Linked DNA regions of Thiocapsa bogorovii. The protein of the gene in region 2 binds, or shares a complex with, the protein of the main gene of each other region. Links are inferred from orthologs where the notes say so. Each region holds a gene or a part of one and is shown on either strand. Other genes may lie near its edges. The genes, in order: rpsJ and nusB.

The links.
Region 1: the proteins of nusB (region 2) and rpsJ are in contact, whole or in part, in a solved structure (PDB 3D3B), measured with the Escherichia coli proteins. The link is inferred for Thiocapsa bogorovii from one-to-one orthologs.

What each region holds. Positions count from the first base shown.
Region 1 is NZ_CP089309.1:4,604,818-4,616,545, reverse strand. The notes cover bases 6,356-9,179. They hold rpsJ (30S ribosomal protein S10), read right to left. Parts: upstream 8,012-9,179; coding sequence 7,700-8,011; downstream 6,356-7,699. Other genes in these bases: tuf (elongation factor Tu), read right to left, coding at 8,016-9,179; rplC (50S ribosomal protein L3), read right to left, coding at 7,039-7,689; rplD (50S ribosomal protein L4), read right to left, coding at 6,421-7,032; rplW (50S ribosomal protein L23), read right to left, coding at 6,356-6,424. In the rest of the region: rplR (50S ribosomal protein L18), read right to left, coding at 1-329; rplF (50S ribosomal protein L6), read right to left, coding at 344-877; rpsH (30S ribosomal protein S8), read right to left, coding at 892-1,287; rpsN (30S ribosomal protein S14), read right to left, coding at 1,390-1,695; rplE (50S ribosomal protein L5), read right to left, coding at 1,706-2,245; rplX (50S ribosomal protein L24), read right to left, coding at 2,260-2,577; rplN (50S ribosomal protein L14), read right to left, coding at 2,591-2,959; rpsQ (30S ribosomal protein S17), read right to left, coding at 3,051-3,323; rpmC (50S ribosomal protein L29), read right to left, coding at 3,320-3,520; rplP (50S ribosomal protein L16), read right to left, coding at 3,520-3,933; rpsC (30S ribosomal protein S3), read right to left, coding at 3,937-4,614; rplV (50S ribosomal protein L22), read right to left, coding at 4,625-4,957; rpsS (30S ribosomal protein S19), read right to left, coding at 4,970-5,248; rplB (50S ribosomal protein L2), read right to left, coding at 5,268-6,095; more of rplW, read right to left, coding at 6,128-6,355; more of tuf, read right to left, coding at 9,180-9,206; and 2 more genes. UniProt on the Escherichia coli protein: Involved in the binding of tRNA to the ribosomes. Part of the processive rRNA transcription and antitermination complex (rrnTAC). The complex forms an RNA-chaperone ring around the RNA exit tunnel of RNA polymerase (RNAP).
Region 2 is NZ_CP089309.1:290,755-302,632, forward strand. What follows is about bases 5,109-8,082. They hold nusB (transcription antitermination factor NusB), read right to left. Parts: upstream 6,858-8,082; coding sequence 6,360-6,857; downstream 5,109-6,359. Other genes in these bases: LT988_RS01365 (phosphatidylglycerophosphatase A family protein), read right to left, coding at 5,109-5,256; thiL (thiamine-phosphate kinase), read right to left, coding at 5,261-6,235; ribH (6,7-dimethyl-8-ribityllumazine synthase), read right to left, coding at 6,857-7,327; ribBA (bifunctional 3,4-dihydroxy-2-butanone-4-phosphate synthase/GTP cyclohydrolase II), read right to left, coding at 7,516-8,082. Also shown: glgP (alpha-glucan family phosphorylase), read right to left, coding at 1-42; LT988_RS01330 (multifunctional CCA addition/repair protein), read right to left, coding at 162-1,451; LT988_RS01335 (DUF2939 domain-containing protein), read left to right, coding at 1,646-2,128; LT988_RS01340 (PF20097 family protein), read right to left, coding at 2,178-2,564; LT988_RS01345 (hypothetical protein), read right to left, coding at 2,653-2,799; LT988_RS01350 (hypothetical protein), read right to left, coding at 2,839-3,030; LT988_RS01355 (YajD family HNH nuclease), read left to right, coding at 3,092-3,508; LT988_RS01360 (universal stress protein), read left to right, coding at 3,872-4,342; more of LT988_RS01365, read right to left, coding at 4,768-5,108; more of ribBA, read right to left, coding at 8,083-8,661; LT988_RS01390 (riboflavin synthase), read right to left, coding at 8,737-9,420; bifunctional diaminohydroxyphosphoribosylaminopyrimidine deaminase/5-amino-6-(5-phosphoribosylamino)uracil reductase RibD, read right to left, coding at 9,471-10,583; transcriptional regulator NrdR, read right to left, coding at 10,643-11,155; glyA (serine hydroxymethyltransferase), read right to left, coding at 11,156-11,878. UniProt on the Escherichia coli protein: Part of the processive rRNA transcription and antitermination complex (rrnTAC). The complex forms an RNA-chaperone ring around the RNA exit tunnel of RNA polymerase (RNAP).

The DNA.
Region 1 (11,728 bases), 4.3 Mb from region 2 along the record:
GCATCCGCCAGCGCCTTGAGACGGCCATGATAGCGAAACCCGGAGCGATCGAAGGCTACGGTCTCCACGCCGGCGGAAAGCGCCCGCTCGGCAATCGCCTTGCCGATCGTCGCAGCCGCACCGACATTGCCCTTGTGACCCGGAATCGCTTCGCGAAACGCGGGCTCCACCGTCGATGCGCTGGCCACGACGCGATTGCCTTCCGGCGCGATGACTTGGGCGTAGATGTGGCGCGGGGTGCGATGTACGCACAGTCGAAACACACCCAGCTCGCGAATCTTCGCCCGCGCCCGCGTCGCACGACGCAGGCGAGCTTGTTTCTTGTCCATGATTTCTGAGACCCCTATTTCTTCTTGGCTTCCTTACGCAGGACGTCTTCGTCCGCGTAACGCACGCCTTTGCCTTTGTAGGGCTCCGGCGGCCGGAATCCCCGGATCTCCGAGGCGACCTGACCGACACGTTGTTTGTCGGCCCCCGTGACGACGACCTCGGTTTGGGTCGGGGTCTCGATCGTGATTCCCGCGGGAACCGGATAGTCGATCGGATGGGAAAAGCCAAGGCTCAGGTTGAGCACATTGCCCTTCGCCTGCGCGCGATAGCCGACGCCCACCAGCGAGAGCTTGCGCACGAAACCCGTGCTGCAGCCCACCACCATGTTGTTCAGCAGAGCGCGTGTCGTCCCCGCCATGGCCCAGGCGTTCTCATGGCCTTCGGCCGGAGCGAAGCGGAGTTCGCCGTCGACCTGCGTAATGCTCACCGCGGGGTGGACTGACCACGCCATGGTTCCCTTCGAGCCCTTGACCGTGACGTCCTGGCCCGCTACTTCGACCGTCACACCTTTCGGTACGACAATCGGCGCCTTTGCGACTCGTGACATGATCGGATCCTCTCTTAAGCGACGTAGGCGATGATCTCGCCACCGTGTCCCGCCTCGCGGGCGGCACGGTCGGTCATCAAGCCTTTGGACGTGGAGACGATCGCGATCCCGAGCCCGGCCCAGACTTGGGGCAGGTCGTCCTTGCCGCGGTAGATCCGCAGGCCGGGACGCGAGACACGGGTGAGTTGCTCGATCACGGGTTTACCCCGGAAATACTTGAGCTTGACCACCAATTCGGGTTTGTTGCCATTCGCCTCGACGGTCGCGTCGGCGATATAACCCTCGGCTTTCAGGAGGTTCGCAATCGCGACCTTCTGCTTGGACGAAGGCATCGCGATCGTGATCTTGCCGCGCTGCTGGCCGTTGCGGATACGCGTCAGCATATCCGCAATCGGATCCGACATACTCATGAGCTTCTCCGGGGGTCAGACCACCTCTTCGGTGCGATACCCGTCAGGTTTCAAAAAACCGCTACGGCCTGGTAGACCCTAACGGTAGGGGTCGAACATAGACTACCAACTGGCCTTGACCACGCCGGGCGCATCGCCCCGCATCACGGCCTCGCGGATCTTGTTGCGCGAAAGCCCGAACTTGCGATAAACGGCGTGCGGCCGCCCGCTGATCCGGCAGCGACGTTGCTGGCGCGTCGGGCTGGCGTCACGCGGGAGCTGTTGCAGCTTGACCAGCGCCTCTTCGATCTGCTCGCCGCTCGAACCGCGGTCATTGATGACTGCCTTTAAGGCGGCACGTTTGACTGCAAACCGGGATGCGATCTCGGTGCGCTTGCGATCGCGCGCGATCATGCTTTTTTTCGCCATCGTATCGGCCTCAGGTGCGGAATGGGAAGTTAAACGCCTCGAGCAGCGCACGCCCTTCTTCGTCCGTCCGCGCCGTTGTCGTGATGGTGATATCCAGACCCCGCAGCGTATCGATCTTGTCGTAATCGATCTCGGGGAAGATGATCTGCTCGCGCACGCCCATCGAGTAGTTGCCGCGTCCGTCGAAAGCCTTCGCGCTCAGTCCGCGGAAATCGCGGATACGCGGGATGGCGACGCTGACCAGACGATCCAGGAACTCGTACATACGCTCGCGACGCAGGGTCACCTTACAGCCGATCGGCCATCCCTCGCGGATCTTGAAGCCTGCGACGGACTTCCTCGCAAAGGTCACGATCGGTTGCTGCCCGGCGATGAGACGCAGGTCGGCCACGGCATTATCCATGACCTTCTTGTCCGCAATCGCCTCGCCGACTCCCATGTTCAGGGTAATCTTCTCGATCCGCGGAACCTGCATCACGCTCTTGAAGCCGAACCGCTCGCGCAGCTGTCCGACGACGCGGTCCTGATATTCTTTCTGTAGTCTGGTCATCTCGTTTCCTTCGGTCAGACGTCGACGACTTCGCCGTCCGACTTGAATACGCGAACCTTTCGGCCGTCTTCGAGAATCTTGAAACCGACTCGATCCGGACCGCCTTTCTGCGGGTTGTAGAGCGCGACGTTCGACACCTGGATCGGCATCACCTTGTCGACGATCCCGCCCGGCTCGCCGGCCTGCGGATTCGCCTTCTGATGCTTCCGGGCGATATTGATGTTCTCGACGACCACATGATCCTTGTCGAGCACCTTCAGCACCGTGCCTCGCTTGCCCTTGTCTTTGCCGGTGATGACCATGACGTCGTCACCCTTTTTGATCTTCTGCATCTCTCCCGACCCCCTACAGAACTTCAGGCGCGAGCGAGATGATCTTCATGAACCGCTCGCCGCGGAGCTCGCGCGTCACGGGCCCGAAGATACGAGTCCCGATCGGCTGAAGCTGGTTGTTCAAGAGCACGGCTGCGTTGCCGTCGAAACGGACGGTCGAGCCGTCCGGACGGCGCACACCTTTGCGCGTACGCACCACGACCGCGTTGTAGACGTCGCCTTTCTTGACCTTGCCGCGCGGGATGGCGTCCTTGACGGTGACCTTGATCACATCGCCGATGCCCGCGTAACGCCGATGCGATCCGCCGAGCACCTTGATGCACTGCACCCGCCGCGCGCCGCTATTGTCGGCGACACTGAGATCGGTCTGCATCTGAATCATTGTTGTTTACCTAAACCTGTTGTGCTGCCCGGATAACCTGCTTTCGGCGTCTCCCGCTGTCATGTCTGAAGCGAGACGACTGCGACGGGTCTCAACGGGCCTTTTCGATGATCTCGATCAAGCGCCATGTCTTGGTCTTGGACAACGGGCGACATTGCTCCACACGAACCAAATCACCCGCGGAGCATGCGTTCTCCTCATCATGGGCGTGGATCTTGGTCGACCGACGCATGAACTTCCCGTACAGAGGATGCTTGACCTTCCGCTCGATGAGCACCGTGATGGTCTTGTCCATCGCACTGCTGGTGACGCGGCCGTCGAGGGTCCGATTACTGCTCGGGTTGCTGATCGTCTCTTCGCTCATGACGCCGCCCTCGTCTTCTGCTCACCCATAATCGTCTTCACGCGGGCGATCTCCCGACGCACGGCCTTCATTTGCGAGGGCTTCGACAACTGTCCGGTACCCCTTTGCATCCGCAGGTTGAATTGCTCGCGCAACAGGTTCATTAGCTCTTTTTCAAGCTCTTCGGGGCTACGTGTTCTTAGCTCGTTCGCCTTCATCACAGGATCATCCGTCTCTCAAAGGTGGTCTGCACGGGGAGCTTGGCCGCGGCCAACTCGAACGCCTCGCGAGCCAGCTCTTCGGTCACGCCCTCGATCTCGTAGAGAACTCGACCCGGCTGAATCAGAGCCACCCAGTACTCGACGTTACCCTTACCCTTACCCATACGGACTTCGAGTGGTTTTTTCGAAACGGGCTTGTCGGGGAAGACTCGGATCCAGAGCTTTCCGCCGCGCTTGACCTTTCTCGTGATCGCGCGCCGCGCGGCCTCGATCTGGCGCGCCGTCAATCGGCCGCGACCCACCGCCTTCAAGCCGAAGTCGCCGAAGCTCACCTTGTTGCCGCTTTGCGCAAGACCACGATTGCGGCCTTTGTGCTGTTTGCGGAATTTCGTACGTTTTGGTTGCAGCATGACCTATCCCCTTCTTGCGGACGCCTTCGGCGCCGGTTCCTCGGGGATCTGGTCACCGAATACCTCGCCTTTGAAGATCCAAACCTTCACACCGATCACGCCGTAGGTGGTGCGGGCCTCGGCGAAACCGTAGTCGATGTCGGCGCGCAGCGTATGCAGCGGGACGCGACCTTCGCGCGCCCACTCCGTGCGTGCAATCTCGGCTCCATTCAAGCGACCGGCGACGTTGACGCGGACACCCTCGGCCCCGAGGCGCATGGTGTTCTGAATCGCACGCTTCATGGCGCGGCGGAACATGATGCGGCGCTCGAGCTGCTGAGCGATGCCTTCGGCAACCAGCTGCGCATCCAGCTCGGGCTTGCGGATCTCCTCGATGCTGATGTGGACCGGGATCCCCATCATCTTAGAGACGCGGGCGCGCAGCTTGTCGATATCTTCGCCCTTCTTGCCGATCACCACACCGGGACGCGCCGTGTGGATGGTGATATGCGCGTTCTTCGCCGGGCGGTCGATCTGGATCCGACTCACCGATGCCTTGGCCAATTCCTTGCGCAGGAAGGAGCGCACCTCGATGTCGGTATTCAGGAAATTCGCGTAGTCCTTGGACGTTGCGTACCACTTCGAGGTCCAGTCCTTGACGATGCCAAGGCGGATGCCGGTCGGATGAACTTTCTGTCCCATACTGGTCCCCTTAGCCTTCCGCTACGGTCAGCCGAATGTGGCTGGTGCGTTTCATGATTCGATTCGCACGACCCTTGGCACGGGGGCGAATCCGCTTCATGGTCGGCCCCTCGTCCACCTGGATCGACGCGACCTTCAGCTCGTCGATGTCGGCGCCTTCGTTGTGTTCGGCATTGGCAACCGCCGACTCCAAAACCTTCTTGATGATCTCCGCACTCTTTTGAGTACTGAAGGTCAAGGTGTTCAGGGCCTCTTCGACGTCGCGCCCGCGGATCATGTCGGCGATCAGCCGGGCCTTTTGGGCCGAGACCCGTGCATATTTCAGTGTTGCTTCGGCTCGCATCCCCATCTCCGGCTAGCGCTTCTTCGCCTTGCGGTCGGCGGCATGTCCCCGGTAGGTCCGGGTCAATGCAAACTCACCGAGCTTGTGGCCGATCATGTTTTCGTTGACGAGCACCGGCACGTGCAGACGCCCGTTGTGGACCGCAATGGTCAACCCAACCATCTCGGGCAGCACCATGGAACGGCGTGACCAAGTCTTGATGGGGCGCTTACTGTTTTGCGCGACCGCCTCTTCGACCTTCTTGATCAGATGGTGGTCGACAAAGGGTCCTTTTCGAATCGAACGTGGCACTTGCTCAACCTCGCCTTGTTTACTTGCGTCCGCGACGTCGGACGATCATCGCGTCGGTCCGCTTGTTCTTACGCGTCTTGTGACCCTTGGTCGGCACGCCCCAAGGTGTCACCGGGTGGCGCCCGCCCGAGGTGCGGCCTTCGCCGCCGCCGTGCGGATGATCAACCGGGTTCATGACCACACCGCGGACGGTCGGCCGTACACCCCGCCAGCGCGATGCACCGGCTTTCCCGAGCTTGCGCAGACTGTTCTCGCTGTTGCCGACCTCGCCGATCACGGCGCGACAGTCGACGTGAATCTTGCGCATCTCGCCGGACCGCAACCGCAACGTCGCGCTCTTTCCGTCACGCGCAACCAATTGGGCCGAGCTGCCCGCGGCCCGCGCAATCTGTGCGCCCTTTCCGGGACGCATCTCGATGCAATGCACCTGAGTACCCACCGGAATATTGCGCAGCGGCATGCAGTTTCCGGCACTGATCGGCGCAGCCTCGCCGGCCTCGACACGACCGCCGACTGCAAGACCCTTTGGCGCGATGATGTACGCGCGTTCGCCATCGGCATACTTCAAGAGGGCCAAATGAGCCGTCCGGTTCGGATCATATTCGAGCCGCTCGACGACCGCCGGAACACCTTCTTTGTTGCGCTTGAAATCGACAAGGCGATAGTGCTGCTTGTGTCCGCCGCCCTGGTGACGCACGGTGATGCGCCCGAGGTTATTGCGCCCGCCATGCTTGGCCTTTTTCTCCAAGAGCGGCGCGTAGGGCGCACCCTTATGCAGCTCGGGGGACTGCACCTTGACGACGAAACGCCGCCCGGCCGAAGTCGGTTTGGTCTTTACGATTGCCATCTTGGTCTATCCGCTGCTGTGGGCCGGCCCGCTCAGGCGCCGCCGCCGAAGTCGATATCATGGCCGGCTTCGAGACGCACATAGGCCTTGCGCCAGTCGTTGCGCCTGCCGAGGCGTTGGCCGTGCCGCTTGTTTTTTCCTTTGACGTTGAGGACCTGTACCCCGTCGACCTTCACGTTGAACAAGAGCTCGACGGCACGCGCGATCTCGCGCTTGGTTGCATCGGTCGCAACGCGGAAACCGTATTGACCGGCAAGATCGCCGGCTCGGGTCGTCTTCTCGGAGACGAGCGGCGCCAACAGGACGTTCATGAGACGCTCGTTGTTCATGCCAACCGCTCCTCCAAATGCTTCACGGCCGCCTCGGTGGCGAGCACGGTGTCGAACGCGACCATACTGACCGGGTCGACGTCCTGAACCGCCATCACATCGACCTTCGGAATATTGCGCGACGCCAGATAAAGGTTGTCGTCGAGCCCGTCTGTCAGGATGAGCACGTCCGTCAGCTCATGGCGCTTCAGCAGCGCCAGCAGATCCTTGGTCTTCGGGGCATCCAGGCGCATATCCTCGACGACGACCAACCGCCCTTGACGAACCAGCTCCGATAGAATCGAACGCACGGCACCGCGATACATCTTGCGGTTGACCTTCTGGCTGTAGTCCTGTGGCTTCGCTGCAAAGGTGACGCCGCCCGAGCGCCAGATCGGACTGCGCGAGCTACCTGCCCGTGCCCGACCGGTGCCTTTCTGGCGCCACGGCTTGGCCCCGCCACCCGAGACCTCGGCGCGTGTCTTCTGAGCCCGAGTCCCGGCGCGTGCACCGGCCATATAGGCGTTGACGACCTGATGAATCAGACCGGGCTTGTAGTCGACGCCGAAGACGGTGTCCGCAACCTGCAGGCTGGAACCGCCGGCATCGTTTCGAATCGTGAGCTCCATCAGTGCTTAACCCTTGTTCTTGTGCTTCACGGACGGCAACACGACCAAACGGCCACCGGTCGGACCGGGAACGCCGCCGCGCACCAGCAGAAGCTGCCGATCGGCGTCGACACGCACGACCTCGAGGTTCTGCGTGCAGCGATTGGCGGCACCCAGATGGCCAGCCATCTTCTTTCCCTTGAAAACCCGACCCGGCGACTGGTTCTGTCCGATCGAACCTGGAGCACGATGCGACAGAGAGTTGCCGTGTGTCGCATCTTGCCCGGCGAAGTGATGCCGCTTGATGGCACCGGCAAAGCCGCGGCCCTTGGTCACGCCCCGCACATCGACCTTTTGCCCCGGCGCGAAGATGTCGACCGAAATTTCCGAGCCCACGGCGAGATCGGTACCTTCGCCGCTATCCAGGCGGAACTCGCGCAGGCATTCGCCGGCTTCGACACCCGCCTTGGCATAGTGGCCGGCCATCGGTTTGGTCACGCGTGAGGCCCTCCGATTCCCGAAGGCGACCTGAATCGCGCTGTAACCGTCAGTCTCGGCAGACTTGACCTGGCTGACCCGGTTCGGCTGCACCTCGATGACGGTGACAGGGATACTGTCTCCGTCTTCGCTGAACAGCCGGGTCATGCCGGCCTTACGCCCAATCAATCCGATCGCCATGGGTTCGTCCTCAGCTCAACTTAATCTGGACGTCGACGCCCGCGGCCAGATCCAATTTCATCAATGCGTCGACCGTCTTGTCGGTCGGGTCGACGATATCCATCAGTCGCTTGTGCGTACGCAACTCGTACTGGTCGCGCGCGTCCTTGTTGACGTGCGGCGAGACCAGAATGGTGAATCGCTCCTTCTTCGAGGGAAGCGGCACCGGACCCCGAACCTGTGCGCCCGTGCGCTTGGCGGTATCGACGATTTCCCGAGCCGATTGGTCGATCAGGCGATGGTCAAACGCCTTCAGGCGAATACGAATTCTCTGGTTATTCATGCCTTTACTCGATGATCTTCGCAACGACGCCGGCACCGACGGTGCGGCCGCCTTCGCGTACCGCAAAGCGCAACCCTTCTTCCATGGCGATCGGCGCAATCAGCTTGATCGTCATCTTCACGTTATCCCCGGGCATCACCATCTCGATGCCCTCGGGCAGCTCGCAGGCGCCGGTCACGTCGGTGGTGCGGAAGTAAAACTGCGGACGATAACCGTTGAAGAACGGGGTATGTCGACCGCCCTCTTCCTTGCTCAGCACGTACACCTCGGCTTCGAAGTGGGTGTGCGGGTTGATCGACTTGGGCTTGGCCAGGACCTGACCACGCTCGACGTCTTCACGCTTGGTGCCGCGCAGCAGCACGCCGACGTTGTCCCCGGCCTGACCCTGATCAAGCAGCTTGCGGAACATCTCCACACCCGTGCAGGTGGTCTTCACGGTGTCCTTGATGCCGACGATCTCGACCTCTTCGCCCACCTTCACGACGCCGCGCTCGATACGTCCGGTCACCACGGTGCCGCGACCGGAGATCGAGAAGACGTCCTCGATCGGCATCAGGAAGGCACCGTCCACCGCACGCTCGGGCTGCGGGATGTAGCTGTCGAGCGCTTCCATCAGACGGTCGATCGAGGGGGTGCCGATCTCGGAGGTGTCGCCCTCCAGGGCAAGCTTCGCCGAGCCGGTCACGATCGGGGTGTCGTCGCCGGGGAAGTCGTAGCTCGAGAGCAGCTCGCGCACTTCCATCTCCACCAGCTCCAACAGCTCGGCGTCGTCGACCATGTCGGCCTTGTTCAGATACACCACGATGTAAGGCACGCCGACCTGACGCGACAGCAGGATGTGCTCGCGCGTCTGCGGCATCGGGCCGTCCGCGGCACTCACCACCAGAATCGCTCCGTCCATCTGCGCCGCACCCGTGATCATGTTCTTCACGTAGTCGGCGTGGCCGGGGCAGTCCACATGGGCGTAGTGACGGTTCTTGGTCTCGTACTCCACGTGCGCCGTGGCGATCGTGATCCCGCGCTCGCGCTCTTCCGGGGCATTGTCGATCTGGTCGTAGGCGCGCGCCTCACCGCCGAATTGCTTCGACTGGTGCGTCGTGATCGCCGCCGTCAAGGTCGTCTTGCCGTGGTCGACATGGCCGATCGTGCCGACGTTCACGTGTGGCTTGCTGCGCTCGAATTTTGCTTTGGACATCCCACTCTACCCCTGTCGCTCGTTACTGTTTCTTGGAGACCGCTTCGGCAATGCTGGCGGGCACTTCGTTGTACTTACAGAACTCCATGCTGTAGGTCGCCCGCCCTTGGGTGGCCGACCGGAGGTCCGTTGCATAGCCGAACATCTCGGACAAGGGGACCTCTGCACGAATGATCTTGCCGGATGGCGCATCGTCCATCCCCTGGATCATGCCGCGACGACTATTCAGATCGCCCATGACGTCGCCCATGTTCTCTTCGGGCGTCACGACCTCGACCTTCATAATGGGCTCGAGCAGGACAGGCTTGGCTTTGGCCGCCCCTTCCTTGATCCCCATCGAGCCGGCAATCTTGAAGGCCATTTCGCTCGAGTCGACCTCATGGTAAGAGCCGTCATAGAGCGTGACCTTGATGTCCACCATCGGAAAGCCGGCCAGAATGCCGTTCTTCATCGCCTCCTGAATGCCTTTGTCGACCGCCGGAATGTATTCTTTCGGAACCGTGCCGCCGACGATTGCATTGACGAACTCGTACCCGACACCCGCCTCTTGCGGCTCGATACGGAGGTAGACGTGACCGTACTGACCGCGACCGCCGGATTGGCGTGCGAACTTGGTCTCTTGCTCGACGGTCTTTCGGATCGTCTCGCGGTAACTGACCTGCGGCGCACCGACGTTGGCCTCGACCTTGAACTCGCGACGCATCCGATCGACGATGATCTCCAGATGCAGCTCGCCCATCCCGGAGATAATGGTCTGGCCGGACTCCTCGTCGGTGTGCACGCGGAAGGACGGGTCCTCCTGTGCCAGCTTCGAGAGCGCGACGCCCATCTTCTCCTGGTCGCTCTTCGTCTTGGGCTCCACCGCAACCGAGATGACCGGCTCCGGGAACTCCATACGCTCGAGCGTAATCACCTTATTAAGATCGCACAGGGTGTCGCCAGTGGTGACATCTTTCAGGCCGACTGCTGCAGCGATGTCCCCGGCGTGGACCTCTTTGATCTCTTGCCGCTCATTCGCATGCATCTGCAGGATACGGCCGATGCGCTCCTTTTTGTGCTTGACCGGGTTATAGATAGTGTCCCCGGACTTGAGCACACCCGAATAGGCACGGAAGAAGGTCAGCGTACCGACAAAGGGATCCGTCGCGATCTTGAATGCCAACGCAGCGAACGGCGCATCGTCGGATGCGGGACGCTCGCCTTCGGTCTCGTCCTTGTCGTCCAGGATGCCCTTGATGGCAGGCACATCGACCGGTGACGGCATATAGTCGATGACTGCATCCAGCATCGCCTGCACGCCCTTGTTCTTGAAGGCGGAGCCGCACATCATGGGAACGATTTCGCTCTTCAGCGTGCGGGCACGCAGACCGGCCATGATCTCGGCCTCGGTCAACGCCTGGCCTTCGAGATACTTCTCCATCAACTCTTCGTTGGCCTCGGCGGCGGCCTCGACCATGTGCTCGCGCCACTCCTCGCACAGATCCTGCAGATCTTCGGGGATTTCGCGAAGCTCATATTCCATGCCGCGGGACGCCTCGTCCCAATAGACAGCCTTCATTTGGACGAGATCGACCACGCCCTTGAAGTCTTCTTCCGCACCGATCGGCACCTGAATCGGCACAGCGTTGCCGCCGAGCCGGTCCTTGACCTGCTGCACGACGCGAAAGAAGTTCGCGCCCATGCGGTCCATTTTGTTCACGAACGCGATTCGCGGCACGCCGTACTTGTCGGCTTGACGCCAGACGGTTTCCGACTGCGGCTCGACGCCACCGACGGCACAAAAGACCGCACAGGCACCGTCAAGGACACGCAGGGAGCGCTCGACTTCGATGGTGAAATCGACGTGCCCGGGCGTATCGATAATGTTGATTCGATGCTCGGGACGCTCCCGGCTCATTCCCTTCCAGAAGCAGGTCGTCGCAGCGGAGGTAATGGTGATCCCGCGCTCTTGCTCCTGCTCCATCCAGTCCATGGTCGCGGCGCCGTCGTGCACTTCGCCCAACTTGTGCGAGACACCCGTATAAAAGAGAACGCGCTCGGTGGTCGTTGTCTTCCCGGCATCGATGTGCGCCATGATGCCGAGATTGCGATACCGCTCGATTGGGGTGCTACGTGCCACGACTGTATCCGCCCTGATTGAATGAAACTCGGTCCGCGCTGTTACCAGCGGTAATGCGAGAAGGCCTTGTTTGCTTCGGCCATCCGATGCGTATCTTCTTTCTTCTTGACGGCGGAACCGCGAGAATCCGCTGCGTCCATCAGCTCGCCGGCCAAACGCAACGCCATCGACTTCTCGGAACGCTTGCGCGCCGCGTCGATAATCCACCGCATCGCCAGCGAGTTGCGCCGCGTCGAGCGCACTTCAACCGGGACCTGATAGGTCGCGCCGCCAACCCGCCGGGATTTGACCTCGACCGCCGGGCGCACGTTGTCCATCGCCTGCTCGAGCAGCTCGACCGGGCGCCCGCCCTTCTTCTCGGTCACCTGATCGAGCGCCGTATAAATAATGCGCTCGGCGACGG
Region 2 (11,878 bases):
GGCCTCGGGAACGGGACGGGGGAGATACCGGACAGGTTGCATAAACGTCTCCTCAGGAGCGAGCGGACGGAAGGCAACGCCTTCGGATGGACGGCCCGAGCAATGAACCGGTCATCCGAAGCGCCTAGCGCCGCGCCTCCTCGTAAGGGCGATTACCCACGTCACATGTCGGGTGCCTCTTGGACGGCTGTGGAGCCCGCAGACGTTTCGGAGGCGCTGCGCATGGCCGTCTTCAAGGAGGCGACGCGCGCTGCGCGGATGTGCTCCTGGATGAGTCGCGGCTCGCGTGCGGCGCGGGCAACGGCGCCGACATCCACGGCCGCGACGGCTGCCTGCAACCGACGCAGGGTCTCGCCCTGCGGATAGTCGCGATCGGCATAGCCGGCGCGGCCTCGAAAATCGGCCTCGCAGGCCGTCAGCATCCGGTGGAAGCGCTCCGGCCGCCGGAAGGCGTCGGCGCCCTCCAAGAGATCGAGGATGGTCGTCGCGCGCAACTCGTCGACCTTGTGGACGAGGCCGTGGTAGCGTGCCGTGATGCGGGCCAGCTCGCGAAAGCGAACGGGGACACGCAGACGCTCGCAGATGGCCTCGAGCAGATCGACGCTGCGTTCCTCGTGACCCCTGTGGCTCGGCAGGATCTCGGGCGGCGTGGTGCCCTTGCCGAGGTCGTGACAGAGCGCGGCGAAGCGCACGCCGAGATCCGGAGACAGCCGCGCGGCCATGTCGACCACCAGCATGACATGGACGCCGGTATCGATCTCGGGGTGCCATTTGACCGGTTGGGGCACGCCCCACAGCCGATCGACCTCGGGCAGCAGCCGGACCAGCGCGCCGCAGTCGCGCAGCACCTTGAAGAAGCGCGAAGGCCGATCCTCGCAGAGCGCGCGCGCCAACTCCTGCCAGACCCGCTCGGGGACGAGTGCGTCGACCTCGCCGGCCGCGACCATCCCGCGCATCAAATCCATGGTCTCGGGCGCGATGCGGAAACCGAGGTCGTTGAAGCGGGCCGCGAAGCGGGCGAGCCGCAAGATGCGGACCGGGTCTTCCGCGAAGGCCGGCGAGACATGTCGCAAGACGCGCGCCTGGAGATCCGCAAGCCCTCCGTAGGGATCGATCAGGACTCCGGACGGATCCTCGGCGAGCGCATTAATGGTGAGATCCCGGCGCTGCAGGTCCTCCTCGAGTGTGATGTCCGGGTCCGCGTGCACCGCGAAACCGTGATAACCGGGTGCGGTCTTGCGCTCGGTGCGCGCCAAGGCGTACTCGTCCTTGGTCTGTGGATGAAGAAAGACCGGGAAGTCCTTGCCGACCTGCTGGAAACCGCGGGAGAGAAGCTCATCGGGTGTGGCGCCGACTACGACGAAATCACGCTCGCCGACCGCGCGCCCGAGCAAGCGGTCGCGCACGGCGCCGCCGACCAGAAAGATCCGCAGACCGTCGGTGACGTTCACGGCAAGGGGCCGACGCGCGAGAACGCATCGGCACCGGACCAGAGGGCCGACCGGGTGCGGGGAAAGTCTCGAGCTGTGGTCGCGATCGGCATTGAGAGCCTCGTCTCTGCGGTCTGTCCGGTCGGGGGATTATACCGGGCGGAGGCTTGCGGGTAGAATTCTCAGCCCGTTTCATCACTCGAGACCCGAAGACCATGCGACTGTTTGGATATCTGATCCTGTTCGCGCTGATCGGCTACGGCATCTGGCCCTATTTCACGGTCTTCCGTCTCGACGAGGCGATCAATCAAGAGGGCACGGCTCAGCTCGCAACGATGGTGGACCTGCCGGCGATCCGTGCCAATTACAAGGCACGCGTCGCCGCAGGGGTCGACGGCATCTTCCCCTCGGACGACCCGGAAAGCGTCATGAGCTGGATCCGCCAAAATGTCGATCGCCTCGGCGACTCGGCGCTCGAGCAGGCGATCACCCTACCCTGGGTGCGCGACACGCTGCGGGGCGCGGTCACGCGAGCCACCGGTCAGAGTACGCCCTATCTCCTGGGCGGGATCGACTTCGCCTTTTTCGAGTCCTACAACCGCTTCCTGATCCGCATCGGCGATTTGGGCCGCTCCCCGACCCATGTGCGGATGATGTTGCAGGGCACGGACTGGAAGATCACCGACATCATCGACTGAGTCGGCGCCGCCGCCCCGTCGGCGGCGACCCGTGGCGGCGGGATCGGTCCTAGGCGGTGCCGCCCCGGCCGGCCGGTTTGACGAGCTTGGTGTAGTCGATCAACACGAGTCGGCAGCTCGGACATCGCCACGCCATGTTGACCGCCGGCCGAAGCGACATGCTGATGGTGTTGGGCAGGGCTCGGCCGATGTGCGCGAAGGTTCCGGGTGGTCCCTGCTCGCGCGATGACCAGATCGCACCCTTGCCGAGCATGACCCAGCCGGCATCCATCGCGGTCCCGCAGTCCGGACAGGCGTAGCGGCGTCCCGACCAGAGATCGGCGGTTGCGTGGATTTCGCACGCCTTGCCTTGCAGATGGCGCACGATCGCCCAGAGGGCCAGCAAGGCCGCGATGGCGGCGCTTGCGCCGATCAAGATTGCGAAATTTGCCGACATCGCTCGGTCTCCCTCAATCCACCCAATGTCACCCGGCGAGCGCCGCTCGGCAGCAGGGATTGGTGGACTTCGCTCTCGCTCGTCCACCCTACCCGTCCGACCGGCGCAACGGCGAGCTTGGAGCGCGACCGTGGCTTCGATCGGCGCGAACCAGCCCGTCCAGATAACGCCCGATCAGCTCGACCGTCAAGACCTCCGCAGGGGCGTCGCCGCCGATCGCGAGCTTGCAGGTCAAGGCCAGAACCGTAATCCCGTGGACCCCGCCCCGGAGCGACTAGGCCGAGCGTCGCACCTCGGCCGGGCTCGCCCGCGGGTTCAAGGCCGCGATCGACTCCGCGACTTGGAGGAAGTCTGGATCGACGGCAAACCCGTGACCGGCGCGGTGCTTGCTAAGGAGCGTGCCGAGCGACACCGCATGGGCGCCGGTGCACAGCGCCCATGCGGCCGGCTTTCTGATCGGGGTCATGTTTGAAACGGCCAGAACGGCTAAGATTGGCGGCATCGCCAATCCACAAGGGGACACCTCGATGACCTCGAGCCGCGGTCCGCGTCACGCCAAAACCGGCAAACCCATCGACAGTGCCAAGCTCGATCGCGTCGTCGCCGATGCCCGCAAGGCCAGCGAGGAGCGCGCCGCCGGCTATCGCGAGCAGGCACTGAAGCTCTACGACTGGGTCTGCGGCCGGTGTGCACGCACCTTCACCCGCGAGAACCTGCGCGAGCTCACCGTCCATCACAAGGACATGAACCACGACAACAACCCGCCCGACGGCAGCAACTGGGAGCTACTCTGCGTCTACTGCCACGACAACGAGCACCAAAAGTACGAGGAGCACCTTGCCGCCCTGGCCGGCGGCCGGGTCGCCAAACCGGGCGTGGCGGGAAAGCAGACGACACACAACCCCTTCGAAGGACTGGCCGATCTCCTGAAGAAAGACAGCTAAACCGCGTCATGCGTGATCCGTGAGATCTCGGGCGAGAGCGAAGTCAGCGAAACCAGCGAGCGCAGGAGCGGACGCGGTTTAGGTTTTTCATTGATCGAGCGTGTTGGCGTGCGTATTCGCAGGTCGCTATACCGATACCAAGCGCGCCGCTCGCTCGAAGGCACGCGAGATTGAGAACCCGTGTTCAACGGCGACGAGCTGGTGACATCTCGAAAGCCGATTACACTTGAAGAGGGTCTTCAATGACCGAAACCGCGTCGACTCCGACGCGCCCACATGCGCGCCGGACCGGCCAAAAAGCTGCGCCGGCTCATGCCACTCCAGGACGCGGTTTAGGTTTAGCTACAGCCAGCGAGGTTTGCGATGGACAACCACGACTATCAACGCCTGTTGCTCGCGGTGGATTTCGAAAAGGAAAGCGAGCCGGTTGTCGCACGCGCGCAGCAGCTCAAAACGTTGCTGGGAGCGCGGCTTTTCCTGCTGCATGTCGTCGAGCACATACCGCCGACGATGGAGTACATGCCGGTCGGCTACGCCGGTGACGTCGCCGTCCCGGAAAACCTGGAACTGGAAGAAGAACTGCTGGCGATCGCCCGGCGCGAGCTCGATGCGCTGGGCGATCGCATGGATGTGCCGATCGCGGACCGACTGGTTCGGATTGGTCCGACCGGGCGCACCATCGACGAGGTTGCCGGCGAGCAGAATATCGACCTCGTCGTCATCGGCAGCCGCGGACGGCATGGGTTCTTGGGGCTCTTCGGCTCCACGGCGCGCTCCGTGCTGCGCAACCCGACCTGCGACGTGCTGTGCGTGAAGATCGACGAGGCCGACTAAACCGCGGCCTGGGGTTCTTCATGAGCGTCTCGGGCGGAATGGGCCTTGGTCGGGATCTGCAACCTCGGCGCGGCCGCGGTTTAGGAGTCGGGGAGATTTAGACGCGTTGATCAGCAACCCGGCTCCGAGCGGTCCGCCCTTCGGTCTTAGGTGATTTCCACGAAACGGCATACCCGCTGTGGGTCGGGCTTCAGCCCGACAAAGGCGTTGCTGGATAGTGATATCGCCGAATCGGACTGAAGTCCGACCCACAGCCTGTCGGACTGAAGTCCTGCCTACAGTGCGGCTCTGGGACAGGGTTCTCCAGAAATCGCCTAAGGGCGAATAAATTCGCCCTTACACGGCGGTAGATCATTTCCCGGAAATCACCTTAGGTGTTGAGATCCTAGGGGTGATTGCCCCTGCAGTTGTTTGAACGGCTCCCTTCAGGTCGGTATCCACGCGGCGGCGAGTGCCACGAGGATGCCCGCCATCGCCCCGGCGATCAGGTCGTCGAGCATGATGCCGAGGCCGCCGGGCACCTTGCGGTCCGCCACGCTCACCGGCCAGGGTTTCCAGATATCGAAGAGCCGGAAGAGTGCAAAACCGGCGAGGATCCAGACCCATCCGGCCGGTGCGGCGACCATGGTCAGGAGGAAGCCGACCCATTCGTCCCAGACGATCGCAGACGGGTCTTTGGAGTCCAGGTCGCGGGCCGTGCGGTCGCAGGCCCAGATCCCGATGACGGTGAAGAAGACCAGCAAGCCGACATAGAGTGGCCAGGCAAGCGTGCTCAGGAGCAGATAGAGCGGAATCGCGGCAAGCGTGCCGGCGGTTCCGGGCGCGCGTGGGGCCAGTCCCGAGCCGAAACCGAAAGCGATCCAATGATCGAGTCGTCGCGGATTAAAGCCGGACTGAAAGCCGCGTTGAGGCATGCCGTCAGGTGTTGTTCGCGAAGTGGTCATAACCGGCACTCGAGAGGCGCATCGGGGCACCGTCAAGCCCCTTCAGGGACAACCCGGGTTCTGCATGGATGCGCCCGACGGCGGTCAGGGCGCAGCCGAGCCCATCCGCCATCGATGCGATCAGCCCTGTATGCTCGGACGGCGCGCAGAAACAGAGCTCGTAGTCGTCTCCGCTCGACAGCGGCAGCAACCAATCACCCTCGGATGCGATCCGGCTTGCGACGGCGGGAGACAGGGGCAAGGCCTCAAGGTCGAGCTCGGCCCCGACACCGGATGCCGCAAGGATGTGGCCGAGGTCCCCGGCTAGACCATCAGAGAGATCGATCATGGCGGTGGCGATCCCACGCAACGCCGAGCCGAGCTCGACGCGCGGGGCGGGGCGTTCCAGTCGCGCACGTAAGGCTTGATCGATCGGACCGCCCTCGCGCATGAGCCGGAGCGCCAACCCGGCATCGCCGAGGGTTCCGCTGACCCAAACGATGTCGCCGGGACGAGCGCCCTTGCGCCGCACCGCCGTGTCGGCGCGCACTACACCATGAACCTGCACGGTCACGCTCAAGGGACCGCGCGTGGTATCGCCACCCACCAAACGCACTCCATAGGCTCGGGCCAGGTCGCCGAAGCCGCGGGCGAATGCCGCGAGCCAGTCGTCGTCGCGCTCGGGCAGGGTCAAGGCCAACGTCGCCCAAGCGGGCGCAGCGCCCATCGCGGCCAGATCGCTCAGTCCGACGGCTAGGGATTTGTGTCCGATGGCCTCGGCAGCGCAGTCGTGAAAGAAGTGAATCCCGGCGACCAGGGTGTCGATGCTGACCGCCAGGCTCAGGCCGACGGGGACCTCGAGCAGTGCACAATCGTCGCCGACGCCGAGCAGGACGTCGGAACGGGGCGCGCCCAGGTCGGCGAAAAAGCGGCCGATCAGGTCGAACTCGGAGCGCGATCCTTCATGCATCGGCAGTGCCCGAAGGTCGGGTCGCGGTGGGGCGGGTCGGGTCGCTCGACCTGCCTCGACGCAACGTCGGATCAGCGTGCCGGACCCGCTGATGACCTGAAGAGGCCGGTGTCGCCATGCAGACCTAGACCGGCCGACCCGACGCCGCCGCATGTGTGCGAGCGACCTTGTCGAGCACACCGTTGACGTATTTGTGCCCCTCGTGGGCGCCGAGCAGCTTGGTCAGCTCAACCGCCTCGTTGATGGCGACGCGATCCGGAACGGAGTCGGAGAAGAGGATCTCGAAGGCCCCAAGGCGCAGGATCGCGAGCTCGACCGGATCGACCTGACTGATGGGTCGATCGAGGACGCGGTCGAGCTGCGCATCGATTTCGGCGACATGGATCGGGACGCCTGTCAGCAGTTGATCCAACAGCTCCATGTTGAAGTTGAACCGCTCCCTGGCATCGGGCGGCGCGGCGTCGTCCTCGTCCCCGTTCAGCGAGCCGGCAAGTGCATCGAGCCATTCGGGGTCATCGAGGAGATGGCGTTTGATCTCCATCGGGTCTTCGCCGGTCAGCCGCCATTGATAGAGCGCCAAGGCGGCATAGCGGCGTGACTGGCTGCGGGGGCTGATCGTCATCAATCGAGCTGCCGCAAGAGGTCGACCATCTCGATGGCGGACATGGCCGCTTCGGCGCCTTTGTTGCCCGCCTTGGTGCCGGCACGCTCGATCGCCTGCTCGATGGTATCGACGGTCAGGACGCCGAAGGCGACCGGGATGGCGTATTTGAGGCTGACCTGGGCCATGCCCTTGACGCACTCCCCGGCGACGTATTCGAAGTGGGGCGTGCCGCCGCGGATCACCGCACCCAGCGCCAGGATGGCGTCGAAGTTGCCCTTGGCGGCGATACGCTCGATGGTCACCGGCATTTCGAAGGCACCCGGCACCCGCACGATGGTCAGCGCCTCATCGGCAGCACCGTGGCGCTTGAGTGTGTCGATAGCGCCTTTTTCGAGCGCCTCGACCACGAAACTGTTCCAGCGCGACACCACCAGGCAGAAGCGTGCATTGTCGGCGCGCATGGCGCCCTCGATCGTCTTGATACTCATCAGTTGGCTCGTCTCGATTCAAACCGCAAAGACGCAAGGGCGCGCAGGGTTTCAAACCGAAGTCTTGGAAGCTGTTCTCATCGACGAGGTGCCTGCCGGTTGTGCATTGCGACCTCGTCATCCTTTGCGTTCCTTGCGTCCTCTGCGCCTTTGCGGTTCGCACTCTCCGTCTCGGAATCCGCCCTGGCTCAGGTCGCTGGACCGCTCTCCGGCTTCCCGCCGGTGTACTCGACGACTTCCAAATCGAAGCCCGAGATGGCGTGCATCGCCTTGGGCGCACTCATGACGCGCATTTTACGCACGCCGATATCGGAGAGGATTTGGGCGCCGATCCCGTAGGTCCGCAGGGCGTTGCGGTCTTGGCGGCGCGCGGGCACGACGTCGTCCTCGTCGTGGAGCTGAAAGTCCTTCAGACGCGCCAGCAGGTCGGCCGCACTGTCGCGGTTGCGCAGCACCACGATCACGCCCTCGCCCTCGGTCGCGACCTGCCGCATCACGTCCTGCAGCGGCCAACCGCAGGCGTTGTGACGCGTGCCGAAGAGGTCGCACAGGGTGTTCTGAAGGTGCACCCGGACCAGGGTCGGCCGTTCCGGACTGATCTCGCCCAAGGTCAAGGCGAGATGGATCTCGTTGTCGATACTATCCCGGTAGGCCACCAGGCGGAAGGTTCCGTGATCCGTGCGCAGCTCGCACTCGCACTCGCGCAAGACCGCTTTCTCGTGCCGAACCCGATAATGAATGAGGTCGGCGATGGTGCCGATCTTCAGCCCGTGTGTCTCGGCAAAGGCTTCTAGATCCGGACGACGCGCCATCGAGCCGTCCTCGTTCAGGATCTCGACGATCACCGCGGCGGGACTATAACCAGCAAGCCGGGCCAGGTCGCATCCGGCCTCGGTATGACCGGCACGCACCAAGACCCCGCCGGGTTGGGCCATGAGCGGGAAGATGTGTCCGGGTTGGACCAGATCCTTCGGCTGCGCATCCGGCGCGACCGCAGCTTGGATGGTCGTGGCTCGGTCGGCTGCCGAGATGCCCGTCGTCACGCCGCGCGCCGCCTCGATGGAAACGGTGAAGGCGGTCGAATGGGCAGCCTGATTATCGCTCACCATCATCGGCAGGCGCAGACGCTCGCAGTGCTCCTTGCTAAGTGTCAGACAGATGAGACCGCGCCCGTATTTGGCCATGAAGTTCACGGCCTCCGGGGTCACGCAATCGGCCGCCATGAGCAGATCACCCTCGTTCTCGCGATCCTCGTCGTCCATGATCACGACCATCCGCCCTTGACGGAGCTCTTCGATGATCTCTTCGATGCTGTGAAGCCCTGAATGTCCCATGACTCAAATGTCGTCCGAGCGAAAAGCCGGTTAGTTTAGCAAAGTCGGTGCCCAGAAACGCTCGACCACCATCGCTTAAGACGATGAACCCGTGGATCGCACAAAGCCATGCTCGGCCAGAAAGGCCATCGTCAATCCGGGCGTCGCGCCGCTGGAGCCGGCCGCGGCATCGCCCAGCAGCAACCGTTCCAGATAGCGTGCGATCAGGTCCACCTCGAGGTTGACTCGGGTACCGCCGCGATAGCCGCCGATAATGGTCTCTGCGAGCGTATGGGGCACGATGTTGAGCTCGAAGACGGCGCCGTCCACCTGATTGACCGTCAGGCTGGTGCCGTCCACGCAGATGGAGCCCTTCGGCGCGATATAGCGTGCCAGCTCCGCCGGGGCCTGGATACGCAACCGCCAGGATCGCGCATCCTCGCGCTGCTCGATGATCTGCCCGACGCCGTCGACGTGACCGCTGACCAGGTGTCCGCCGAGCGGGGTCGCCAATGTGAGCGCCGGCTCAAGATTGACGGGGCTGCCGGGCGTGAGTGTGCCGAGCGTCGTGAGGGACAGGGTCTCGCGGGAGACATCCGCGGAGAAGCCGTGCGCATGGAGCTCGACTGCGGTCAGACAGACGCCGTTGACCGCGATGCTGTCGCCGAGCGCTGCGCTTGCAAGATCGAGCTTCCCGGCATCGATCGACAGGCGCACGTCGCCGCCGCGTGGCTCGAGCCGCTGGATGCGGCCGATGGATTGGATGATTCCGGTGAACATGTCGATGACGAGTGCCGAATAGTCTGAGTGGTGAGCGATGCCGGGCGGGCCTAACTCGGCGCGCTGGCGGTCGGCTCAGGGCGGGCCGTGATACGAAGATCTCGCCCGACGGAGCGCACATCGGTGATCGCAAGCGGGATGCGATCGCGCATCCGATCGAGTCCGGGCAGGCGAAACAGACCGCGTCCAGCGTCGCCCATCAGGTGCGGAGCCAGGTAGATCAGAATCTCGTCGACCAGACCTGCCGCGACGGCAGCCCCGGCGAGGGTCGGCCCGCTCTCCAGGAGCACCTCGTTGATCTCGCGCCGACCCAGCTCACTCAGAAGTGCACCGAGATCGACCTGCGCCGAGTCTCCCGGGCACAAATACACCTCGACACCTGCGCCCTTCAGCTCTGCCATCCGCCCGGGGTCGTCGACCGCGCCGACGATTAGGGTCGTCCCGGCCAGGGTCAGGATGCGGGCACCGGGCGGGGTGCGCCAGCGGCTGTCGAGGACAACCCGCAGGGGCTGGCGAATCGTCTCGCCCGGACCCATCCCCGGCAAATCCTCCGTGCCGAGCCTTACGTTCAAACTCGGATCGTCCGCAAGCAGCGTTCCGATCCCGGTGAGGATCGCCGAGCTGCCGGCGCGAAGACGCTGAACGTCGCGGCGCGCCGCCTCGCTGGTAATCCATTGACTCTCGCCACTCGCCATCGCCGTACGCCCGTCCAGGCTCGCCGCGAGCTTGCATCGGACGTGGGGGCGGCCCTGCTCCATCCGCTTGATGAAACCCGGGTTGAGCGCGCGCGCCTCGGCCTCAAGCAGGCCGGTCTCGACCGCGACGCCGGCCTCGGCGAGCAATCGCAGACCGCGCCCCGCAACCAGCGGATTCGGGTCGACCATCGCGCAGACGACCCGCGCGACCCCGGCCTCCAGCAGGCCGTCTGTACAGGGGGGCGTGCGGCCTTGATGACAACAGGGCTCCAGCGTGACGTAGGCAGTCGCTTCGCGGGCGCGCTCGCCCGCCTCGGTCAAGGCATGACGCTCGGCATGCGGCTCGCCGGCCCGCCGATGCAGTCCCTCGCCGACGATGCGACCGTCGCGCACGATCACACAGCCGACACGCGGATTGGGGTCGGTCGTGAAACGCCCGAGCTCGGCGAGCTGAATGGCGCGCGCCATGTAAGCATGATCGGCACCCGGCCGCGTGGCACCGCTGGTCTCGACGTGGGACACGGACGTCAAGGCTTGAGCTCCAGCTCCTGAAGCAGATCCAACTGCTGACGCTTCACCTCGGGCGTGGGCTGCTGCTCGAGCCGCTCGATCTCTTCGCGGAAGGCGGCGACATCCTCGAACTTTCGATACACCGATGCGAATCGCACGTAGGCGACCTGATCGAGCTGGCGCAGTTCCTCCATCACCAGCTCGCCGATGCGCAGGGCCGGGACCTCGCTCTCGCCGCTCGACATCAGCTTGCGCTGGATCCGCCACATGGCGCTGTCGATCTCGTCGGTACTGACCGGCCGCTTCTCGAGCGCCCGCATCATCCCGGAGCGCAACTTGCGCCCGTCGAAGGGCGCGCGACTGCCGTCGCGTTTCACGACCCGCGGCAGGTTCAGCTCGGCCGTCTCGAAGGTCGTGAAGCGTTCGTGACAGACGACGCACTTGCGCCGCCTGCGCACCTGGTCACCCTCACCGGAAAGACGCGAGTCCACCACCTTGGTGTCCTGGGCGCCGCAGAAGGGGCAGCGCATTCAACGCTCGTAGACGGGAAAGCGTTTGCAGAGCGCCAACACCTTGGTTTTGACCGCATCGATGGTGGCTTGATCGCCCCGCGCATCGATCAGGTCGCACATCCAACCGGCCAGATCGCCGGCCTCGTCGGTCCCGAAACCACGCGTGGTGATGGCCGGCGTGCCGACACGGATGCCGCTGGTGACGAAGGGCGATTGCGGATCGTTGGGCACCGCATTCTTGTTGACCGTGATGTTGGCCGCGCCCAACCAGGCGTCGACGTCCTTGCCGGTCAGACCCTGCTCGATAAAGCTGACCAGAAAGAGATGGTCGTTCGTGCCGCCCGAGACCACATCGTAGCCTCGCGAGAGAAAGACCTCGGCCATCGTCTGAGCGTTCAGAACGACCTGCTGCTGGTAGACCTTGAAGCTCGGCTCCAACGCCTCCTTGAAGGCCACCGCCTTGGCAGCAATCACATGCATCAGCGGACCGCCCTGGGTGCCCGGGAAGACCAGCGAGTTGAACCTCTTTTCAAGCTCCGGATTGGCCTTCGCCAGGATCAAGCCGCCGCGCGGACCGCGCAGGGTCTTGTGGGTGGTGGTCGTGGTCACGTCGGCGATCTGCACCGGGCTCGGGTAGACGCCGGCGGCGACCAGGCCGGCGACATGGGCCATGTCGACCATCAGATAGGCGCCGACGGCATCGGCGATGGTCCGGAAGCGCGCCCAATCGACGATCCGCGA